DNA from 2 places in the Streptomyces misionensis genome. Region 1 is predicted to be linked to the other one. Evidence: riboswitches for the same ligand, from Rfam matches in the RefSeq annotation. Region 1 holds a riboswitch; the other holds the start of a gene.
What was found. Region 1 has a riboswitch for S-adenosylmethionine ahead of BLW85_RS12625 (aminotransferase class V-fold PLP-dependent enzyme). Riboswitches for the same ligand answer to the same signal wherever they lie in the genome.
Positions count from the first base shown of each region.

Region 1 (7,794 bases):
GGCCGCGCTGATCTTCCTCGCCGGCATGTTCGTGCACATGATGCGCGTGTTCTTCACCGGCGCGTTCCGCAAGCCGCGTGAGATCAACTGGCTGTTCGGCTTCCTGCTGTTCGTCCTCGGCATGTTCACCGGCTTCACCGGTTACTCGCTCCCCGACGACCTGCTCTCCGGCACCGGTGTCCGCTTCATGGAGGGCGCGATCCTGTCCGTGCCGATCATCGGCACGTACCTGTCGTACTTCCTCTTCGGCGGGCAGTTCCCCGGCCACGACTTCGTCGCCCGGTTCTACTCGATCCACATCCTGCTGCTGCCGGGCATCATGCTCGGCCTGATGGTGGCGCACCTGATCCTGGTCTTCTACCACAAGCACACGCAGTTCGCGGGTCCGGGCAAGTCGAACAACAACGTCGTCGGCATGCCGCTGCTGCCGGTCTACATGGCCAAGGCCGGAGGCTTCTTCTTCCTGGTCTTCGGTGTCATCGCGGCCATCGCCGCGGTCGCGCAGATCAACCCGATCTGGGCCATCGGCCCCTACCGGGTGGACCAGGTCTCCACCGGCGCCCAGCCCGACTGGTACATGGGCTTCGCCGAGGGTCTGATCCGCTTCATGCCGGGCTGGGAGATCAACTTCTGGGGCCACACGCTCGTCCTGGGCGTGTTCATCCCGCTGGTGCTCTTCCCGCTGGTCCTGGCGGCCATCGCGGTCTACCCGTTCATCGAGTCCTGGGTCACCGGCGACAAGCGCGAGCACCACATCCTGGACCGCCCGCGCAACGCCCCGACCCGTACCGCGTTCGGTGTCGCCTGGGTGACGATCTACATGGTCACCCTGGTCGGCGGTGGCAACGACCTGTGGGCCACCCACTTCCACCTGTCGATCAACGCCGTGACCTGGTTCGTCCGGATCTTCTTCTTCGTCGGCCCGGTCATCGCGTTCCTGGTCACCAAGCGGATCTGCCTCGGCCTCCAGCGCCGCGACCGCGACAAGGTGCTGCACGGTCGCGAGACCGGCATCATCAAGCGGCTGCCGCACGGTGAGTTCATCGAGGTGCACGAGCCGCTCAGCCAGGAGCAGCTGCACACGCTCACCGCGCACGACCAGTACCAGCCGGCCGAGATCGGCCCGACGGTCGACGAGAACGGTGTCGAGCGCAAGGTGAAGGCCTCGGAGCGACTCCGGGTCAAGCTGTCCAACGCCTACTACGGCGAGGACAACCAGATCCCGAAGCCGTCCGTCGAGGAGTACAGGGAGATCACGAGCGGCCACGGCCACCACTGATCCCGCGTCGCCACGCCACCGAAGGGCCCCGTCCGCACCGCGGACGGGGCCCTTCCCCGTGTCCCGGCTCGATAGGGTGGGGTACGTAGGACCACCACTGTGTACGAGGAGCGGCTGATGATCGCTGTGACCCCCGCTGGAGGCGACACCGCGGCGGGCCGCTCCTGGCCCGCCCTGCTGAACGGCCTGCTGACCGGCCAGGACCTGTCCGCCGACGACACGGCCTGGGCGATGGACCTGATCATGCGCGGCGAGGCGACCGACGCCCAGATCGCCGGGTTCATGGTCGCGCTGCGCGCCAAGGGCGAGACGGTGGAGGAGATCTCCGGCCTGGTGCGCACCATGTACGAGCACGCCAACGTGATCGAGGTGCCGGGGCCCGCCGTCGACATCGTCGGCACCGGCGGCGACGGCGCCAAGACCGTCAACATCTCCACCATGTCCTCGATCGTCGTCGCGGGCACCGGCGCCAAGGTCGTCAAGCACGGCAACCGCGCCGCCTCCTCCGCCTCCGGCTCCTCCGACGTGCTGGAGAAGCTGGGCATCAACCTCCAGCTGACCCCGAAGCGGGTGGCCGAGGTCGCCGAGGAGGCCGGCATCACCATCTGCTTCGCGGTGAAGTTCCACCCCTCGCTGCGTCATGTGGCCGCCGCGCGCGGGCAGTTGGGCATCCGCACCACCTTCAACGTGCTCGGCCCGCTGACCAACCCGGCCAAGGTGCGCGCGCAGGCGGTGGGCGTCGCCGATCCGCGCATGGCGCCCGTGGTGGCCGGCGTCTTCGCCGAACGGGGCAACTCCGCGCTGGTCTTCCGGGGCGACGACGGCCTGGACGAGCTGACGGTCACCGACACCTCCCGGGTGTGGGTGGTGCGGGACGGCAAGGTCACCGAGGAGGTCTTCGACCCCCGGGACGTCGGCATCGACCTCGTCCCGGTGGACGCCCTGCGCGGCGCGGACGCCTCCTACAACGCGGAGGTGGCCCGCCGGGTGCTCGACGGCGAGCGGGGCGCGGTGCGCGACGCGGTGCTGCTGAACTCGGCGGCGGCCCTGGTCGCCCTGGAGCCGTCCGACGCCTCGCTCACCGAGCAGCTGCGCGCCCAGATGGCCCGGGCGGCCGAGTCCATCGACTCGGGCGCGGCCAAGCGGACGCTGGAGCGCTGGGTGGCGGCCAGCAACGCCTGAGACGCGGGGGTGATCGTCCCGCGATCCGGACACGGGTTGCGGGGCGATCACCCCTTCGCGTAATTTCCGTGGCAGGTCATGAGTGACAGTCATGAGGCCCCGGCCGACTGTCCGGCAACCCTCCGTCCGTGGCGGGGTGCCCCGGGTGAGGACCAGGTCGTAGGCAGCGAGGTCTACGGCAAGCGCGGACCCCTCGAACCCAGGGGTCCTGGTCGTACGAGGGAGCCTTCCGTGAGCAAGCGAATGCGCTAGGGCCGCAGAGCCCCGCCTCCGCGTACCCCTTTCACCTTTTTCCCGTACGTCCCTTCGGCGTACGTCCTCACGGGAGTCACCCCATGTCTCACTCCAGCGTTGTCGCCGACCCGTCGATTTGCTCCCCGCTGCCCGTTCTGGGACGAGATGTCACCGTCCCGCTCGTCACGGGCGGCGAAGTCACCTACGCGGCCCTCGACTACGCGGCCAGCGCCCCCGCCCTCCAGCGCGTCTGGGACGACGTCGCCGCCTACGCGCCCTACTACGGCAGCGTCCACCGGGGCGCCGGCTACCTCTCCCAGCTCTCCACCGACCTGTTCGAGAACGCCCGCCGCACGGTCGCCGGCTTCCTCGGCTGCCGGGCCGACGACCAGGTGGTCTTCACCCGCTCGACCACCGACTCGCTGAACCTGCTGGCCCGGGCGCTCCCGGCCGACTGCCGCGTCTTCGTCTTCGAGACCGAGCACCACGCCTCCCTGCTCCCCTGGCAGGACTCCCGGGTCACCTACCTCGACGCACCGCGCACCCCGCAGCAGGCGGTGCGGACCCTGGAGCGGGCCCTGGCCGACCGCGACCCGTACGGCCCGGCCCTGGTCTGCGTCACCGGCGCCTCCAACGTCACCGGCGAGCTGTGGCCGGTGCGCGAGCTGGCCGCCGCCGCGCACGCACACGGCGCCCGGATCGTCCTGGACGCCGCCCAGCTGGCCCCGCACCACCCCGTGGACATCGCCGACCTGGACGTCGACTGGGTCGCCCTGTCCGGGCACAAGCTGTACGCCCCCTTCGGCGCGGGCGTGCTGGCCGGCCGCGCCGACTGGCTGCGGGCCGCCGAGCCGTACCTCGCGGGCGGCGGCGCCAGCCGCAGGGTCACCCGGCGCGCCGACGGGGGAGTGGACGTGGAGTGGCACGAGAGTGCCGCCCGGCACGAGGCGGGCTCCCCGAACGTCATCGGCGCCTACGCCGTCGCCTCGGCCTGCAAGGCGCTCACCGAGGCCGGCTGGGCGGACCTGGTCGCGCGCGAGCAGCGGCTGATCGACCGGGTCCGCACGGGCCTCGCCGGGATTCCGCAGGTCAGGGTGTTGTCCCTGTTCGGGGACGACGCCCCGCGGGTCGGCGTGATCTCCTTCGTGGTGGAGGGCTGGAACAGCTCCCACTTCGCGGCGGCCCTGTCCGCCGAGTACGGCATCGGCGTCCGCGACGGCCTCTTCTGCGCCCACCCGCTGGTGCGCACCCTGCTCGGCACCGATCCGCAGACCCAGGGCGAGTGCGGCGCCCCCGAGGCCGCCCCCGGCGAGAAGTCCCTCAACGCCATCCGCGTGAGCTTCGGCGCGGGCACCCCCGACGAGCACGTCGAGCGCTTCCTGACGGCGGTGCGGGAGCTGGTGACCGAGGGTGCCAAGTGGACGTACCGCACCGAGGACGGCCGCTGCGTCCCCGCCGTGTGAGGACCGGGCGGGGCGGCTTTCAGGCGGTCAGGAGTCCAGCCCGATCGCGAAGGCCGCCTCCAGGTCGTGCTGGGAGTACGTACGGAACGCCACGTGGGTGTCGGTCCCCTCGACACCGGGGATCTTGCTGATCCGGCCGGGGATCACCTCGGCCAGGTCGTCGTGGCGCCGCACCCGCACCATGGCGATCAGGTCGTACGTGCCGGTCACGGAGAACACCTCGCTCACCGACTCCAGCGCGGCGATCTGCTCGGCGATCTCGGGGATCCGGTCCACGCTGGTCTTGATGAGGACGATCGCGGTGATCACGGCTGGTTCTCTCCCTCGGGTGCCGGAGCGGGTGCGGTTTTCACTCTAGCCCGCCCGTCTCCCGCCGCCGCCCTCCCGAGACCGCCCTCGCGGTCCCGCCGACCCCCGTACCGCACCCACGCGTAACCGAATCCCACGCCGAACCCCACCAGGTGCGCCAGGTACGCCACCCCCGGCCCCTGCACCGACCGTCCCGCCGCCACCCACTGCAACGCCACCCAGAACGGCAGTACGACCCACGCCGGGAACCGCAGCGGCAGGAAGAACAGGAACGGCAGGAGACTGGTGACACGGGCGCGCGGGAACAGGAAGAGAAACGCACCGAGCACCGCCGAGATCGCCCCCGACGCGCCCACCAGCGACTGCTCGGAGGTGGCGTTGGCCGCCGCGTACCCCAGCAGCGCCAGGTAGCCGCAGCCGACGTAGAAGAGGGTGAACTCCACGCGGCCCATCCGCTCCTCGGTCAGCACGCCGAAGACGAGGAGGAAGAGCATGTTGCCCAGCAGATGCACCCAGTTGCCGTGCAGGAACAGGGCGGTGACCGGGGAGAGCGCGTGTGCCGCGGGGGCGGCGAACAGCTCCGCCGGGACCACCCCCCAGTGGCGGAAGTACACCCGCTCCGTGTCGAGCAGCGCATACCCGGAGCCGTATCCGGGGACGATCCCGGACGCCGGGCCCAGTACGAAGATCAGGCAGCACAGGGCGATGAGGCCGTACGTCGTCGGCGCGGCCCTGAGCGCCCTGAAGGTCCTGCCGGCCGCCGTGCTCCACTCGCTGATCATGAATACAGAGCATGACGTAACGGACGCAAGCTGACATACCGCCTCGCCGCCGTGAACGGACGGGCGGCGAGCACCCGCCAGGCCGTAGGGTTACGAGCCACACGCGTCGGCCGCCGGCGCGGTCCGACCCGAGAAGGAAGCGAACAGGCACGATGACGGTTCCCCTGCCGACCGCCACGACGCGATGGCGCTGCACCCTCTGCGGAAACCTCACCCGCTTCGACGTCACCCGCTCGTCCAAGGTCGTGGAGTACGTCCACCTCGACCTGGCCGGCGAGCCGACGGTGGAGGAGCGCCAGGTGGTCAGTGAGACCATCGAGTCGGTGCGCTGCCGCTGGTGCAACGCGGTGGACCAGGTGGAACTCGTGGACAGGCCGGGCACCGGCTCCTGACGGAGCGGGCCCGCCAGGGGATGTCGGCAATCGGTAGTGGGGTGTGACGGATGGTGGAGAGCGCAGGCGGGGGGCCGGGCGACGGCACCGCTGAGGTGCTTGACCGTCCGCTGCCCGACGGGGTGCGCCGCAGGGTCGTGGGGATCGTCTCGGACGGCTTCGGCCAGTTGACGGTGACCGAACTGCCCGCCCAGTTGCGGCAGTACGCCCGGTTCGCCCCGAACCGCCGGGTGAAGTTCGCCGGGAACGCGATGGCGGCGGCGCTGGAGACCGACACGCTGTTCAGACAGCGGATCGGCGAGAAGTTCCGCGAGGCCCAGCCGGAGCTGGCCGGCGCCCTCGACTCCGGCTCGGCGCCCCCGGCCGCCGATCCGCTGGACGTGGCGGCGGCGGCCTATGTGCTGCGCCCGGCGGGCTGGGTGAAGCTGATCACCGCGGCCGGCGAGGAGGCCCAGCGCGCCGACGCCGAGCGGGCCGGCGAGGAGAGCCGGGCCGAGCTGGAGCGGTTGCGCGTCGAACTGGACCACGCCCGCGAGCACACCCGGTCCGAGACCGAACGGCTGCGCGCGGAGCTGGAGTCGGCGAAGCGGGACGCGGAGTCGCTGCACCGCAAGCTGCGCGCCGCGCTGAGCGACGTGCGCCGCGGCGAGGCCGCGCTGCGCAAGGCGCAGGCCGAGATGGACGCCGTCCGTGCCGAGGCGCAGCTCCAGGTGTCGGCCGCGGAGAGCGAGTCCCGGCGGCTCAAGGCGCGCCTCGGCGAGGCGGAGGCGGCCCTGGAGGCCACCCGCAAGGCCGCCCGCGAGGGCCGCAGCGTGGAGGACATGCGGGTACGGCTGCTGCTGGACACCCTGCTGGAGGCCACCCAGGGCCTGCGGCGGGAGCTGGCGCTGCCGCCGGTGTCCGTGCGCCCGGCCGAGACGGTCGACGCGGTGGAGCCGGGCCGCATGACCCCGAAGGACATCGCGGCGCGCGCCCTGTCCGAGCACGACCCCGCGATCCTCGACCAGTTGCTCGCGCTGCCGCAGGCGCATCTGGTGGTCGACGGCTACAACGTCACCAAGACCGGCTATCCGCAGATGCCGCTGGAGAAGCAGCGGCTGCGGCTGCTCGGGCAGTTGTCCGCGCTCGCCGCGCAGACCGGCGCCGAGGTGACCTGCGTCTTCGACGGTGCCGAACTGGCCGCGCCGGTACTGCTCGCGCCGCCGCGCGGGGTGCGGGTGCTGTTCTCCAAGCCGGGCGTCACCGCGGACGAGCTGATCCGCCAGCTGGTGCGCGCGGAACCGCCGGGTCGTCCGGTCATCGTGGCGTCCACCGACCGCGAGGTGGCCGACGGGGTGGCGCGGGCGGGTGCCCGGCCGGTGGCGTCTGCGATGCTTCTGAAGCGACTGTCCTGAAAGGCCCGACGAGCGTACGCAATGCCCGAATTGGGCGCACCGTGACGCGACATAGGGTCAATCGCGCATCACTGCTCGTGTGTTGTGTGCAAAAAATACATTGCGTCACGGCATTTTTTGTCGTGAGGATTTGAATGATCACAACTGTGTCACTAGGGTCTGGGCTCGAACCTCCGAACGGGTGAACACTCACAAGAAGGAGTTCGTCCTCCGTGGCGTCCCACCGTCGACCCAAACAGCAGAGCCGCGCACGCGTGACCGTGCTGACCACCGCAGCCGCCGCTGCCGTCGTGCTCAGCGCCAACGCCGCGAACGCCGCGCCGAGTCCGAAGCTCAGCAAGGACCAGGTCAAGTCCAAGGTCGACAAGCTGTACGAGGAGGCCGAGCAGGCCACCGAGAAGTACAACGGCGCCAAGGAGAAGCAGCAGAAGCTGCAGAAGGAGATATCCACGATCCAGGACAACGTCGCGCGGGGTCAGGAAGACCTCAACAAGCTGCGCGACGGCCTGGGTTCGCTGGCGACCGCGCAGTACCGCGACGGCGGTATCGACCCCTCGGTCCAGCTCTTCCTCTCCTCCAACCCGGACGACTACCTCGACAAGGCGTCCACCCTCGACCAGCTGAGCGGCCAGCAGGTCGACGCGCTGCGCAAGATCCAGGACAAGCAGCGCGAACTCGCCCAGGAGCGTTCCGAGGCCACCGAGAAGCTCAAGGACCTCTCGGCCACCCGGACCGAACTGGGCAACAAGAAGAAGGAAG
Region 1 is NZ_FNTD01000004.1:2,417,764-2,425,557, reverse strand. It holds gene qcrB (cytochrome bc1 complex cytochrome b subunit) at 1-1,279, shown strand, start outside; gene trpD (anthranilate phosphoribosyltransferase) at 1,397-2,461, shown strand; SAM riboswitch class IV at 2,536-2,652, shown strand; gene BLW85_RS12625 (aminotransferase class V-fold PLP-dependent enzyme) at 2,797-4,158, shown strand; gene BLW85_RS12620 (Lrp/AsnC family transcriptional regulator) at 4,186-4,467, opposite strand; gene BLW85_RS12615 (rhomboid family intramembrane serine protease) at 4,464-5,249, opposite strand; gene BLW85_RS12610 (hypothetical protein) at 5,402-5,641, shown strand; gene BLW85_RS12605 (NYN domain-containing protein) at 5,692-7,035, shown strand; gene BLW85_RS12600 (C40 family peptidase) at 7,248-7,794, shown strand, end outside.

Region 2 (7,794 bases), 1.3 Mb from region 1:
TGGCCCTCGGTGCCGTCCAGGCGGATGCCGGAGGGGCCGATGGCGGGCGCGTCGGCGAACGGCGGCTCGCCCTGCTTGCGCACCATGCCGATGTGCCACAGCTGCGGGACGATGGTGCCGCCCGCGGCGTGCACGTCCTCGGCGACCTTCGCCCAGCCCGCGAGCTCCTGCTCGCCGGAGAACCGCGGGATCCGGTCGCTCTGCCCGGCCGACTCGTGGCCCACGTAGGTGCCCTCGGTGACGATCAGGCCGACGCCGGCGGCGGCGCGGCGCGCGTAGTACGAGCGCACGTCCTCGCCGGGGACGCCACCGGGGGAGAACATCCGGGTCATCGGCGCCATCGCGATCCGGTTGGGGACGGTGAGGCCGTTGAGGGTGACGGGGCGGGAGAGGATCTGGGCCGCGCGGGAGGCGGCGGACGTGTCGACGGTCACGTGGGGGACTCCTAGAGCTTCTGACCAACCGGTATGTGAACGTGCATTGTTGTAGACCCTTAAGTAAGCGGTCGCGCGACGGCCCGCATTCCCCCGTCGGCGGGCGCATGTTGTGAGCCCGGACACGCCCGAGGGCGGCACCCCCTGTCGTCCGACAGGAAGTGCCGCCCTCGGCAGGAAGCCCGATCGGCGAAGGCCGATCAGAAGTCCATGTCACCGCCCGGCATGCCGCCCGGAGCGGCCGCGGCGGCCTTCTCCGGCTTGTCGGCGATGACGGCCTCGGTGGTGAGGAACAGCGCGGCGATGGAGGCGGCGTTCTGCAGCGCGGAACGGGTCACCTTCGCCGGGTCGATGATGCCCTCGGCGACCAGGTCGACGTACTCGCCGGTCGCGGCGTTCAGGCCGTGGCCCGGGGTCAGGTTGCGCACCTTCTCCACCACGACACCGCCCTCGAGGCCGGCGTTGACGGCGATCTGCTTCAGCGGGGCCTCCAGGGCGATGCGCACGGCGTTGGCGCCGGTCGCCTCGTCACCCTCCAGCTCCAGCTTCTCGAAGACCTGGGAGGCCTGGAGCAGGGCCACGCCACCACCGGCGACGATGCCCTCCTCGACGGCCGCCTTGGCGTTGCGCACGGCGTCCTCGATGCGGTGCTTGCGCTCCTTGAGCTCCACCTCGGTGGCGGCACCGGCCTTGATGACCGCGACGCCGCCCGCGAGCTTGGCCAGGCGCTCCTGGAGCTTCTCGCGGTCGTAGTCGGAGTCGCTGTTCTCGATCTCGGCGCGGATCTGGTTGACGCGGCCGTTGACCTGCTCGGAGGAGCCGGCACCGTCGACGATGGTGGTCTCGTCCTTGGTGATGACGACCTTGCGGGCGCGGCCCAGGAGGTCCAGGGTCGCGTTCTCCAGCTTGAGGCCGACCTCCTCGGAGATGACCTCGCCGCCCGTGAGGATGGCGATGTCGCCGAGCATGGCCTTGCGGCGGTCGCCGAAGCCCGGGGCCTTGACGGCGACGGACTTGAAGGTGCCGCGGATCTTGTTGACGACCAGGGTCGACAGGGCCTCGCCCTCGACGTCCTCGGCGATGATCAGCAGCGGCTTGCCCGACTGCATGACCTTCTCCAGGAGCGGGAGCAGGTCCTTGACGGAGCCGATCTTGGAGTTCGCGATGAGGATGTACGGGTCCTCGAGCGACGCCTCCATGCGCTCCATGTCGGTCGCGAAGTAGGCGGAGATGTAGCCCTTGTCGAAGCGCATGCCCTCGGTGAGCTCCAGCTCCAGACCGAAGGTGTTGCTCTCCTCGACGGTGATGACGCCTTCCTTGCCGACCTTGTCCATGGCCTCGGCGATCAGCTCGCCGATCTGGGTGTCGGCGGCGGAGATGGACGCGGTGGAGGCGATCTGCTCCTTGGTCTCGACGTCCTTCGCCTGCTCCAGGAGGGCGGCGGAGACGGCCTCGACGGCCTTCTCGATACCGCGCTTCAGAGCCATCGGGTTGGCGCCGGCGGCGACGTTGCGCAGGCCTTCCTTGACCAGGGCCTGGGCGAGCACGGTCGCGGTGGTCGTACCGTCACCGGCGACGTCGTCCGTCTTCTTGGCGACTTCCTTGACCAGCTCGGCGCCGATCTTCTCGTACGGGTCCTCGAGCTCGATCTCCTTGGCGATGGAGACACCATCGTTGGTGATCGTGGGGGCGCCCCACTTCTTCTCGAGGACGACGTTGCGACCCTTGGGGCCGAGCGTCACCTTGACGGCGTCCGCGAGCTGGTTCATGCCGCGCTCGAGGCCGCGCCGCGCCTCCTCGTCGAACGCGATGATCTTGGCCATGTGAAGTGGTCCCTCCAGGACTGGGGGTGATTCCTTCGGACCGCGCCCGCGCCCGCGACGGACGGCTCGCCGGCCTGCGGTTCCTTGCCCCACCTGGCCTGCGGGCCTCACCGACCCGGTCCTTCTTTGTCACTCTCACCTTCAGAGTGCTAACGCAATGATTAGCACTCGGCATGCCCGAGTGCAAGGTGCGCCCGCGTAGCGGGCTCGTCGAGGGGTGGCGGTCGGGTGACGGGCGGGCGCAGGCGCCTGCGCGGGTACGGGCCCGCCGTCAGCCCCGGGCGAACGCACCGGCCGGACATGCCGCAGGGCCCGCACCTCGTGCGAGGTGCGGGCCCTGCGGTCGAGAAACGTTCAGGCGGTGACGCGAACCATGTCGGCCTGCGGACCCTTCTGGCCCTGCGAGATCTCGAACTCGACCCGCTGGCCCTCCTCCAGGGTGCGGTAGCCGTCCATCTGAATGGCGCTGTAGTGGACGAAGACGTCCGCACCACCGTCGACCGCGATGAAGCCGTACCCCTTCTCCGCGTTGAACCACTTGACGGTGCCCTGAGCCATGCCTAACTCCCCTATTACTGGCCCTTGCACAGATCCACACTTCGCGGACCCGGGTCAGACCTCACCCCCCAATCGGTCGGGGGCGTGCGCCGGAACGCGTCGACCGCGGCTGAATGTATCTGTCCAACTGCCGTCTGCAACAGGTCAATTGGACGAGAATTCTGGACGCGACCGATCCGGAATGTGGGGAGAATTCACCAGAGTTCAGGGCAAGTCGGGCCCCTGAAAACAACACAAAAGCCGCGGAAAACCCGTGCACTTTGGCTACTTCTTATCGGGCTCGCGGTGAGGAATCGAGGGCTTCCCCTCGGTGATCCGGGGCGTGTTCCCCAACTGTACCGCGCTCAATCACACAGAATTGCCCCCTCCGCTTCTCTCACGGAGAGGGCAATCCGATGAACCTTCCGTAACCGTCCTTACCGAAGGTAATGATCGGTCATTCGGTCAGCAGCCGCCGGCGACCGCCGGGATGATCGAGATGCCCGCGCCGTCCGGGGTGACGGTCTGCAGGCCCTGCTCGAAGCGGACGTCGTCGTCGTTGACGTAGACGTTCACGAACCGGCGCAGCTTGCCCTGGTCGTCCAGGACGCGGGCGGCGATCCCGGTGTGGTTCTTCTCCAGGTCCTCGATGACCTCGGCGAGGGTGGCGCCCTCGGCGGCGACCTCGGCCCGGCCGCCGGTGTAGGTGCGCAGGATGGTGGGGATGCGAACGGTCACGCTCATGCGAGGCCAGCCTCTCGGAAGGAGTCCAGGGTCGGGCGGATGGTGGCGGTCAGGCCGGTGCCGGCCACCGCGTCGAGGGTCTTCAGACCGTCGCCGGTGTTGAGGACGACGGTGGTCTTCGCCGGGTCGAGGATCCCGCTGTCGATCAACTTCTTCGTCACGCCGACGGTCACGCCGCCCGCGGTCTCGGCGAAGATGCCCTCGGTCCGGGCCAGCAGCTTGATCGCGGCGACGACCTGCTCGTCCGTGACGTCCTCCACGGCGCCGCCGGTGCGCCGGGCGATGTCCAGGACGTAGGGCCCGTCGGCCGGGTTGCCGATGGCGAGCGACTTGGCGATGGTGTCCGGCTTCTGCGGCCGCACCACGTCGTGGCCCGCCTTGAAGGCGGTCGACACCGGCGAGCAGCCCTCGGCCTGGGCGCCGAAGATCTTGTACGGCCGGTCCTCCACGAGCCCCAGCCTGATCAGCTCCTGGAGCCCCTTGTCGATCTTGGTGAGCTGGGAGCCGGAGGCGATCGGGACCACGATCTGGTCGGGCAGCCGCCAGCCGAGCTGCTCGCAGATCTCGTACGCCAGGGTCTTGGAGCCCTCCGCGTAGTAGGGGCGCAGATTGACGTTGACGAAGCCCCAGCCCTCGCCGGCCGGGTCGCCGATCAGCTCGGAGCAGAAGCGGTTCACGTCGTCGTAGTTGCCCTCGATGCCGACCAGCTCGCCGCCGTAGACCGCGGCCATGACGACCTTGCCCTGCTCCAGGTCGTGCGGGATGAACACGCAGGAGCGCAGGCCGGCGCGGGCGGCGGCGGCGCCGACGGCGCCGGCCAGGTTGCCGGTGGAGGAGCAGGACAGGGTGGTGAAGCCGAAGGCGCGCGCGGCCTCCAGTGCCTGGGCGACCACCCGGTCCTTGAAGGAGTGGGTCGGGTTGCCGGAGTCGTCCTTGACGTACAGGCCGCCGGTGACGCCGAGTTCGCGGGCGAGGTTGTCGGCCTTGACGAGCTTGGTCCAGCCGGGGTTGATGTTCGGCTTGTCGGCCACGTCCGCCGGGACGGGCAGCAGCGGGGCGTAGCGCCAGATGTTGGCGGGGCCGCTTTCGATGCGCGCCCGCAGTTCCTCGGTGTCGTAGCCGGAGAAGTCGTAGGCGATCTCCAGCGGCCCGAAACACTCCTCGCAGGCGAAGACCGGGCCGAGCGGGACACGGTGGCCGCATTCCCGACAGCTCAGGGCGGCGGCGGGGCCGAGGTCGACGGTGGAACTGCCGGTGGAGGCAACTGTCTGCACAGCCATGGGAGGCGAGGCCCTTTCTCCTCATCTTCCTCGCGACGCATCTCGCCGCGAGACGGATTTGGCACCTTCCCTAGCCGGGAGCCTCGCTGTTCGAAGAACGAGACCGGCTGGAGGGTTGCCGGGGCTTCATCGGGCCGTGTCCCTCTGCCCCTCTGGATGAGCGGTATTCGGTTGTGTATGCGGTTGTCGGCGCGCGTGGACCCCCGACATGCGATGGTCATCGGCGTTGTTCAAGACTGTAACCGAAGGCCTGGACAGTTGAGATAGTCGTCCGTACCGCGAGACAACCGTGAGGAGCCCGGGACCGTGCTGGAAGAAGTCGAGCGCTGGCTGAGCGACCGCTCCTGGTCCGTGCACGATCGGCCGATGCACCAGCTCCTGGCGGCCAAGCAGCGCACCGGCCAGGCGGTCAGCGTGGTCCTGCCCGCGCTCAACGAGGAGGAGACCGTCGGCGAGATCGTCGCCGTGATCCGGCGCGAGCTGGTGGAGCGGGTCCCGCTGGTCGACGAGGTGCTGGTGATCGACTCCGGGTCCACCGACCGCACCTCCGAGGTGGCGGCCGCGGCGGGCGCGCGGGTGGTGCACCGCGACGCGATCCTGCCCCGGATACCCGCCGTACCGGGCAAGGGCGAGGTGCTGTGGCGCTCGCTGCTCGTCGCCGGCGGGGACGTCGTCTGCTTCGTCGACGCGGACCTGCGGGAGTTCTCGGCCGACTTCGTCACCGGGATCGTCGGCCCGCTGCTCACCGAACCGGACGTGCAGCTGGTCAAGGCGATGTACGACCGGCCGCTCGCCGGGTCGGCGGGGCAGGGCGGCCGGGTCACCGAGCTGATGGCGCGCCCGCTGCTGAACATGCACTGGCCGCAGCTGGCCGGGTTCGTGCAACCGCTGGGCGGGGAGTACGCGGCCCGGCGCTCGCTGCTGGAGCGGCTGCCGTTCCCGGTGGGGTACGGGGTGGAGCTGGGCATGCTGGTGGACGCGCTGCACCTGGTGGGCCTGGACGCGCTGGCCCAGGTGGACGTGGGGGTGCGCAAGCACCGGCACCAGGACGGGCAGGCGCTCGGCCGGATGGCGGCGGCCATCTACCGCACCGCCCAGCTGCGGCTGGCCCGGGGCCATCTGGTGCGGCCCTCGCTCACCCAGTTCGAGCGGGGGGTGGCGGGCTTCGAGCCGCGCACCTACTCGGTGGACACCGAGGAGCGCCCGCCGATGACCGAGATCGCCGAGTACGCCCACCGCCGGGTGGCGTGAAACCGGAGGTACGGCTGTTCAGGGCCGCTTTCGGGGACGGTCCGTACGTTTGAGTGTTTCCGGGCCGGGCTAGGTTGAGGACCATGGCTTCCACGCACGGTGCTGAGGTGCTGGTCGCGTCCAATCGCGGCCCGGTTTCGTACACGGTCGGCGAGGACGGGGCGCTGCGTCCCAGGCGGGGCGGCGGCGGTCTGGTCTCGGGCCTTTCGGCCATCGGGCCGGAGGCGAACGCGGTGTGGGTGTGCGCCGCGCTGGGCGACGGCGACCGGGCGGCCGCCCGGCGCGCGGACGGCGGGCTGCTGCCGGTCGCGGACACCGGCGGGCAGCGGGTGCGGATGCTGGACATCGACGCGGAGGTCTTCGCCGACGCGTACAACGGCATCGCCAACTCGGTGCTCTGGTTCGTGCACCACATGCTCTACCAGACGCCGCTGGAGCCCGTCTTCGACGCCGGGTTCCGGCGGCAGTGGGCGGCGTACGAGGCCTACAACCGGGCGTTCGCCGAGGCGCTGGCCCAGGAGGCGGCCGAGGGTGCGGCGGTGCTGATCCAGGACTACCACCTGGCGCTCGCCCCGCGGATGCTCCGCCGGCTCCGCCCCGACCTGCGCATCGGCCACTTCTCGCACACGCCGTGGGCCCCGGCGGAGTACTTCCGGCTGCTGCCGGACGACATCGCGGCCGAGCTGCTGACCGGCATCCTGGGCGCGGACCGGGCGGCGTTCCTCACGCGGCGGTGGGCGGACGCGTTCACCGAGTGCTGCCACGCGGTGCTCGGGCCCGGGATTCCCACCGGCACCCGGATCGGGGTGCACGGGCTCGGCGCGGACGCCGACTTCCTGCGCGCGCGGTCGCACGAGGCGGACGTGGACGAGCGGATGGCGGCGCTGCGGGCGGAGATCGGCGAGGGCCGCCGGACGATCGTCCGGGTGGACCGCACCGAGCTGTCCAAGAACATCGTGCGCGGGCTGCTGGCGTACCGGCAGCTGCTGGACGCGCACCCCGAGTGGCGCGAGCGGGTCGTCCATGTGGCGTTCGCGTACCCGTCCCGGCAGGACCTGGCCGTCTACCGGGAGTACACGCAACAGGTGCGACGGGTCGCCGAGGAGATCAACGAGCGCTACGGCACGGACGGTTGGACGCCGGTGGTGCTCCATGTGAAGGACGACTTCGCCCGCTCGCTGGCCGCGTACCGGCTCGCCGACGTGGCCCTGGTCAACCCCATCCGGGACGGCATGAACCTGGTCGCCAAGGAGGTGCCGGTCGTCTCCGACGAGGGCTGTGCGCTGGTGCTGTCCCGGGAGGCGGGGGCGTACGCGGAGCTGGGCGAGGACGCGCTGGTGGTGAACCCGTACGACATCACGGGCACGGCGCAGGCGCTGCACGCGGCGCTGAGCATGCCGGCCGGTGAGCGGGCGGAGCGGTCGAAGCGGCTGGCCGCGGCGGCCACGGCGCTGCCGCCGGCCCAGTGGTTCCTGGACCAGCTGCACGCCCTGACGGATCAGTCGAGCTGATCCGCCAGCGCCCCGAGGAGCCGTACGACGCCCTCGGGGCCGTCGACCACCAGGTCGGCCCTCTCGGCCAGTTCGGCGACCTCCGAGCTGCCGCTGCACACCAGCAGGCCGGGCAGGCCCTCGGAGCGGAGCTTCTCGATGGCGGCGAAGGCGGGGAGGTCGCCGAGGTCGTCGCCGGCGTAGAGGACGGACTCGGCGCCGGTCTCGCGGACGT
Region 2 is NZ_FNTD01000004.1:3,700,186-3,707,979, forward strand. It holds gene BLW85_RS18350 (NADH:flavin oxidoreductase) at 1-434, opposite strand, end outside; gene groL (chaperonin GroEL) at 635-2,257, opposite strand; gene BLW85_RS18360 (cold-shock protein) at 2,612-2,815, opposite strand; gene BLW85_RS18365 (MoaD/ThiS family protein) at 3,260-3,538, opposite strand; gene thrC (threonine synthase) at 3,535-4,818, opposite strand; SAM riboswitch class I at 4,837-4,981, opposite strand; gene BLW85_RS18375 (glucosyl-3-phosphoglycerate synthase) at 5,125-6,069, shown strand; gene BLW85_RS18380 (alpha,alpha-trehalose-phosphate synthase (UDP-forming)) at 6,153-7,580, shown strand; gene otsB (trehalose-phosphatase) at 7,568-7,794, opposite strand, start outside.
Region 2: it holds a riboswitch for S-adenosylmethionine, as region 1 does, so the genes downstream of both, thrC (threonine synthase) here and BLW85_RS12625 (aminotransferase class V-fold PLP-dependent enzyme) in region 1, are expected to answer to the same signal.